2 linked regions of the Methanococcus vannielii SB genome follow. The protein of the gene in region 2 binds, or shares a complex with, the protein of the main gene of each other region. Links are inferred from orthologs where the notes say so. Each region holds a gene or a part of one and is shown on either strand. Other genes may lie near its edges. The genes, in order: pyrI and pyrB.

Region 1 (3,303 bases), 490 kb from region 2 along the record:
TTTTTTAGTATCTAAGTATATTTTTTTGATATTTTCGTATTTTTCCCGTGATACAACAGTTTCCTTCTTTTTTCGATACAGGCTAAACAAAAAGACCACGCCTTTAAATTTTTTAATTGTTTATTATCTTTGTAAGTGCTTTTGCGGCATCTTCCATTGAATTTTCATAACTTACATTGTTTTTCGTTAGTATTTCCCTTCCTTCTTTTTCATTGGTTCCCATCATTCTTACTGCAAATTTAAGTTCCGGCTTTTCTTTTAAAACATCTACTATTCCCTTTGAAACTTCATCACACCTTGTAATTCCTCCAAGGATGTTTATAAATGCGCCCTTAACACTATTTCTAGCAGTAGCCTTTAAAAGTGCACTTTTTACAATTTCTCTTGTGGCCCCCCCGCCAATATCTAAGAAGCATGCAGGATTTCCACCAAATTCCTTTACAACGTCCATACTAGCAAGTGTAAGCCCAGCACCGTTCCCTATAACTGCAATATCTCCATCGAGCTCAACGTATGCAAATTCTGACTTTTCTTGTTTTTTAAATTCTTCAAATTCCATGTAAGAATGTTTAAAGTATGCATCATCATCAACATTTAAAACAGCATCTGCAGCTAGAATTTTCCCTTCACTTGTAATTACAAGCGGATTTACTTCTGCAAGTACTCCATCCATTTTTTTAAATGCAGAATATACCTTACATATTATATCTGCAACTTTTGGTATTTCTTCAGAACTTAAACCTGCTTTTTTAAGCATATTTCTTGCATTGTAGGGTAAAAATTCACTACCTGCTTCAACAGGGTATTTTATAATTTTTTCAGGGGACGTCCTTGCAATTTCCTCGATATCTACCCCGCCTTCAGTTGAAAAGATAACTACGTTATTTTTCTCATTTCTATCAACTACAACTCCAACATAGTATTCCTTTAAGATTTTAATCTTTTCTTCAATTAAAAGCGACTCTACATGTTCACCCTTCACTTCTTTTCCAATTAAAGATTCTATTTTTGAATTTGCTTCATTTAATGTATCTGCAAATAAAATTCCGCCTGCTTTACCCCTTCCCCCAACTAAAACTTGTGCTTTAATTACAACTGGGCCTTCAATATCCTCTAATTTAGTTTTTGTAACAATTCCTTTTGGTATGGGTATTCCATTTTCATTGAAAATTCTTTTTGCTTCGTATTCGTGTAATTTCATGAAAATCACCAACATAATCTCGTTTCAGTAATAATATATCGGCTAAAATATAAAAATTTGATTAATGTATAAAATTACTTTTAAATTAACTGTGGTATTAATTATCTTTATATTAATTATCTTGATATGATTATAGAATTGATAAATTTTTCACAGTAGTCGCATCTTATTTTTAATGTGTCTTTTTGTTCAACTGTAAATTTGCTTTTTATGCCTTCTTTATTTGTAATGCAGTTTGGATTTGTGCATTTTACTATTCCATCAATTTTATTTGGAATGCCTACTTTGAATTTAGATACTACTTTACCGTCTTTTATGATATTTATGGTTGCGTTTGGAGATACTAGGGCAATTTTATTTACATCTGCTTTTGAAAGTGCAAGACCTTCAATTTTTAAAATATCTTTTAAACTGCCTTTTTTTGAAGATACATTAAGTGCTAAAGTTACGGGCATACTTTCATTAATTTTTAGTAAGTCATAAACCTTTAGGGCTTTAGAACTTTCGATATGGTCTATTACCGTACCATTTTCTATTGGTTTTACCTTTAGTTCCACTTTCATGGCTCCACCTATTTTTGATAAAAATTTAAAGTTCTTAAACTATATTTATATTGCAGTTTACATATTCAATTATCTTTGAAATCATTTCAAAAGCATCTTTTCTTTTAATATCTTCTTGTTTTTCAAGGTAATTTAGTAGCGTTTCTTTTTTATCCTCTAAAATTCCTGCCTTTTTAATTGCATTTTCATACGTCCTTAATGGGTAATATAAATTTTTTCCAGCATCTATAATATTTTGTGCGTCTATTTTAGTTATTATTCCTTCAACTAATGCACTATTTACCATTTCCCTAAAACTTACCATTGAAAAAGTTATCTGATTTAAGTTTTCATCAAAAGTTACAGCAACTTCATCGTCATCAAAAACAATTCCTGATTTGTACTTATAATAAACTTTCCCAATTCCAATCATTCCATACGTATCGAGTTCTGAAGCCCTTAAAGCACCCATTGATCCAGAACCGAATACTTTTACTCCATTTTCCATGATTTTTAATATCTCCCTATGGGATACAGCAGTATTTTGTAAAAAGCACCCGTCAATTATTCCTATAACGCCGTATTCTTTCATCTTTTCAAAAGTTAAATCTCCTCTTTTTATTGGAGGATATATGTCAACATCAAAATATTTCATAATACTCCTTATTTCGTTTTCTTTAACTGTTAATTTTGAAAAAATTGCTACTTTCATTCAGAAGCACCCCATAATAACTCAAAATAGCGTTTCTCTTCCTCTAAAACGACTTTATTAATTAAAGCTATACTGGACTCTTTGTTTTGAAAAAGTGCCTTGTCAGTCCAGTTGTGGCTCCCAACTATTACTGTATCGTCAATTATAATAAATTTGTTGTGGGTCTTTTTTGAATCGTGAAATTTTACAAGGACTTTTTTGCTTGAAAGGCGACTTTGTGCAAGGATATTTGAGCCAACGTCTTCTTCCAAGATTACACGAACCATAACTCCTCGATTACGTGCTTCTATTAGCTCATTTATTAATTCTGCTGTTTTTTCACTTTTATATATCGAAAACATTATTATATTAATTTCACGTTTTGCAGATTTTATTTTATTTAGTATATAGTAATAGTACTTTTCATCATTTAAAACTTCAATTCTATCATCAGGACAGACTTTACTATACGAATATTTAAAAGAATTCCTTAAAAGGCTTGAATATTTTATAAACAGGATAAAAAGCATGGATAACATCAAAAAATTTAAAATGGCAATATATGGATATATATTACTTAAAAATTCCATTAAAATCCCTAACTCTTTCATTTTTTACATATTTTAAATATTTAACAAATTATAACGAATTTTATTAAAATTTAATTTTTTTAAAAAACAATATATTTTTAAACATGATTGTATTAATTAATTTCTAAAAATATGTTTTTATTAGTAAGTGAAGTAAAAATGTCTAATTATTTTAAAATGTACTAATTTAATTTTTATGGTGATATTATGCTTAGTAATCAAGAAATGGATAATGTAATCCTTGAAGAAAGTAAATATGTCATAAATACGTATGGAAGA
Region 2 (3,231 bases):
TTAAAAACGAGCTTCCAAAAGAGCTGCATGAAAAATTTGATACCGTATTTACCGATCCACCCTACACGTTAAACGGTGCAGTGTTATTTATGTCAAGAGGAATTGAGGCACTTGGAAATGATGGTGTTTTATACCTTGCATTTTCCCATAAACCCGTTGAAGAATACATTGAACTTCAAAAGTCAATTAACAATATGAACTTTCTAATTTATGAATTAATTCCAGGATTTAACTTCTATGAAGGAACCGAAATTATTGGAAACACTACATTTTTAGCACGACTTATCGGGAAAAATTTAAAAAAAATTGAAGTGGATTTTAAAAAAATATACACTGGAGAATTAAAACCAACTTTAAGATATTATAGGTGTATGAAATGCGAAAAAATCCATGAAGTCGGGGATAAAATTAAAAGAATCGAGGAGTTAACCTGTGAATGCGGTGGAAAAAAATTTTCGATGGTTAAAAGGTTAAAAGTAAAGGAAAATACTGAATTAAATAATTATTAACTTAAAAATATAACAATAAAACATCTATTTTTTTAAATTGAAATAATTTAAAATGAATATATAAAAAATAAAAAAATTAAGAGTAATATAAAAAATAAAGATAAAAATTAGATTATTCGGATAATAAAACAGCGTTTACAACGCCATCTTGTCCAGGTCTTGAGGTAACTTTTGCTTTACCCATTTCTGTTTCGATTATTGCGCCTTTTGTAATTACGTTTCTTCTAATATAGTGTTTGTTTGCCTTGTTGTCGATAACTTTTGTTACTAAAACTTTTTTACAAACTTTGTTTACCTGATCAAAGACGTTTGCGTAGTTAGTTTTTTCTAACTTAACTTTTAAGTTTGCGCCCCTACATCTTACAATTTTCCTTTTGATTACTGCTGAAATGTGTGTTTCTACTGCAGGCCTTCCCATTTCTCTTTTATGCTTTTTAGTGACAAGCCTTAATTTAGCGCCTGTTGATTTTCTTTTACTTGTTCCTTGCCATATTGCCATAATTACACCTTATTTATTGATTTTTCAAAAAAATAGTGATTTTCCTTTGTATTATACTATGTTTTGAGAGAGTATGCGAGTATAATATGTGATTGACATAATAGTATAAAAAATTAACTGCTTTTAAAAGTTATAAATTACCAAAATAAACATATAAAATCAGATTATTTTTGCAAATCTTTTGATAAAAGGCTTAAAATCGCCATTCTAACCGGAACTCCGTAAAAAGACTGTTTGAAATACTTTGCTTGATTTAAACTATCGACTTTTGAATCGATTTCATCTACCCTTGGAAGCGGGTGCATTATTATTAAATTTTTTTCCAAAACGTGCTCTTTTAAAAGCCTGTAGGTACCTTTTACTTTTTGATATTCGTTTAAATCAATAAATCTCTCTTTTTGAATTCTTGTCATGTAAACTACATCAACATCTTCAATATTAATTTCACTAGTTTCACTCAGTAAAACTTTTCCATCAATATATTCTAAAACTTCCCTTGGTATTTTTAATTCATCTGGAGAAATAAGGCGTAGTTCCACATTTTTAAACAGAGATAACGCTTGGCATAATGAATGAACAGTTCTACCATATTTTAAGTCGCCAATAAATGCAATTTTTAAGCCGTCAATTTTACCAACTTCTCGCTTTATAGTATATAAGTCAAGAAGTGTTTGTGTTGGATGCTGGTTTGAGCCATCGCCTGCATTTATTACTGGAACACCTGAAACCTCACTTGAAAGTCTTGCAGCACCTTCTGAAGGGTGCCGGATAACAATTAAATCGCTGTATCCACTTATTACTTTTATAGTATCAGTTAAAGACTCGCCTTTTGTTACCGAAGTATTTGAAATATCTGTAAAACCAATAACATTTCCACCAAGCCTTTTCATTGCAGTTTCGAAAGACAATCTCGTTCTTGTAGACGGCTCATAAAAAAGAGTTGCTAAAATTTTGCCGTTTAATATATCAGAATGCCCCTTTTCATTTAAAACAGCTTCCATTTTTTCAGATTCTTCCAAAATACGAAGAATATCATCTCGCCCGATGTCCCTCATTGAAATCAGATGTCTCATTAAACCACCGGCATTTTTCATTAGTTATAAATTAAATATATATAAAATTATTGTAGAAATAAATATATCGAGGTGTAATTAATGGAACTTGTTCAAAATATTGGAATATTTTTAGGTATTTTAGCAATATTAAAATTAATAAAACAGGCTAAAAAAAGTTCAATTTCCCCATTCGTAGCTATTTTATGGGCAATTTTTGGGATTACCATACTTTTTATGATAGTGTTTCCAAAATATTTATCGTATATTGCAAAACCGCTTGGAATTGATAGAGGAATTGATGTATTAGTATACTTTGGAATAATTGCACTGTTTTTTTTACTATATAAAACATACGTTAAAACAGAACATCTGGAAAGAGAAATTACAGGAATTATTTCAGAAATTGCAATAAGAGATAGGTTTGAAGGAAAATCTAAAAGAAAGGTTGAATAACTGAAAATATTGTTATAAAGTACTAAAACTACTATAAATTATTATAAAATATTATAATACCGTAATGGTATTTAAGAGGTGAAAAAATGATAAATAACGAATTAATATTAGAAACAGCACCTTATGTTCAGGATTTAGAATATATAAAAGAATTAATTGAAAATTCAAAGGATATAACTGACTTAGTAATTCTTTTAAATAAATTAATAGCAGATGAAAAAGAAATTTCAAAAAAAACCGATTTAAAAATTTTAATGGAAAAAATAGAAGAATTAAAATTGATTTAATTTTTAAATATCTTACTGTTTTACACCCCTATATTCGTGTTCAAAATCTTTGTCATAAAGTTTTGAATATTCGTAAAATTTCGGATTCATTGCATTTCCAACTATGATTAGGGCCGTTTTTGTAATTTTTTCTTCCTTAACCTTTTTTGAAATATCAGTTAAAGTTCCAGTTATTTTTTTTTCATCAGGCCATGATGCATGATATACAACCGAAACTGCTGTATCTTTATTGTATCCTCCTTCAATTAATTCTTCACATACTTTTTCTATCATTCCTGTTCCAAGATAAATTGCCATTGTAGCGTTGTGTTTTGAAAGAGCGATTAGACTTTCTTTTTCGGGTTTTTTAGTTCGCCCTTCAGGTCTTGTAATAATTACAGTTTGTGATACATCTGGAAGCGTTAATTCGGATTTTAATGTTGCAGCGG

The links.
Region 1: the proteins of pyrB (region 2) and pyrI are in contact, whole or in part, in a crystal structure (PDB 2BE9), measured with the Sulfolobus acidocaldarius proteins. The link is inferred for Methanococcus vannielii SB from one-to-one orthologs. Residues at the interface, in WP_011278411.1 of Sulfolobus acidocaldarius: Asn83, Leu84, Ala85, Asp86, Arg89, Lys103, Tyr104, Asp105, Gly106, Ala107, Arg109, Phe110, Glu113, His127, Arg169, Glu192; in WP_011278410.1 of Sulfolobus acidocaldarius: Asn115, Tyr117, Cys118, Ile119, Asn122, Asp123, Val124, Glu125, Ala126, Arg141, Glu143, Tyr144, Cys145, Glu146, Ile148.

What each region holds. Positions count from the first base shown.
Region 1 is NC_009634.1:481,674-484,976, reverse strand. What follows is about bases 42-3,007. They hold pyrI (aspartate carbamoyltransferase regulatory subunit), read right to left. Parts: upstream 1,765-3,007; coding sequence 1,318-1,764; downstream 42-1,317. Other genes in these bases: MEVAN_RS02190 (phospholipase D-like domain-containing protein), read right to left, coding at 2,452-3,007; MEVAN_RS02195 (TfuA-like protein), read right to left, coding at 1,799-2,455; sucC (ADP-forming succinate--CoA ligase subunit beta), read right to left, coding at 113-1,201; MEVAN_RS02210 (hypothetical protein), read right to left, coding at 42-99. In the rest of the region: more of MEVAN_RS02210, read right to left, coding at 1-41; more of MEVAN_RS02190, read right to left, coding at 3,008-3,024; MEVAN_RS02185 (aspartate aminotransferase family protein), read left to right, coding at 3,232-3,303. UniProt on the Methanocaldococcus jannaschii protein: Involved in allosteric regulation of aspartate carbamoyltransferase.
Region 2 is NC_009634.1:976,638-979,868, forward strand. What follows is about bases 128-3,021. They hold pyrB (aspartate carbamoyltransferase), read right to left. Parts: upstream 2,082-3,021; coding sequence 1,173-2,081; downstream 128-1,172. Other genes in these bases: MEVAN_RS04900 (bis-aminopropyl spermidine synthase family protein), read left to right, coding at 128-509; MEVAN_RS04905 (30S ribosomal protein S8e), read right to left, coding at 622-1,008; MEVAN_RS04915 (DUF2304 domain-containing protein), read left to right, coding at 2,163-2,516; MEVAN_RS04920 (hypothetical protein), read left to right, coding at 2,603-2,803; cobM (precorrin-4 C(11)-methyltransferase), read right to left, coding at 2,816-3,021. In the rest of the region: more of MEVAN_RS04900, read left to right, coding at 1-127; more of cobM, read right to left, coding at 3,022-3,231. UniProt on the Methanocaldococcus jannaschii protein: Catalyzes the condensation of carbamoyl phosphate and aspartate to form carbamoyl aspartate and inorganic phosphate, the committed step in the de novo pyrimidine nucleotide biosynthesis pathway.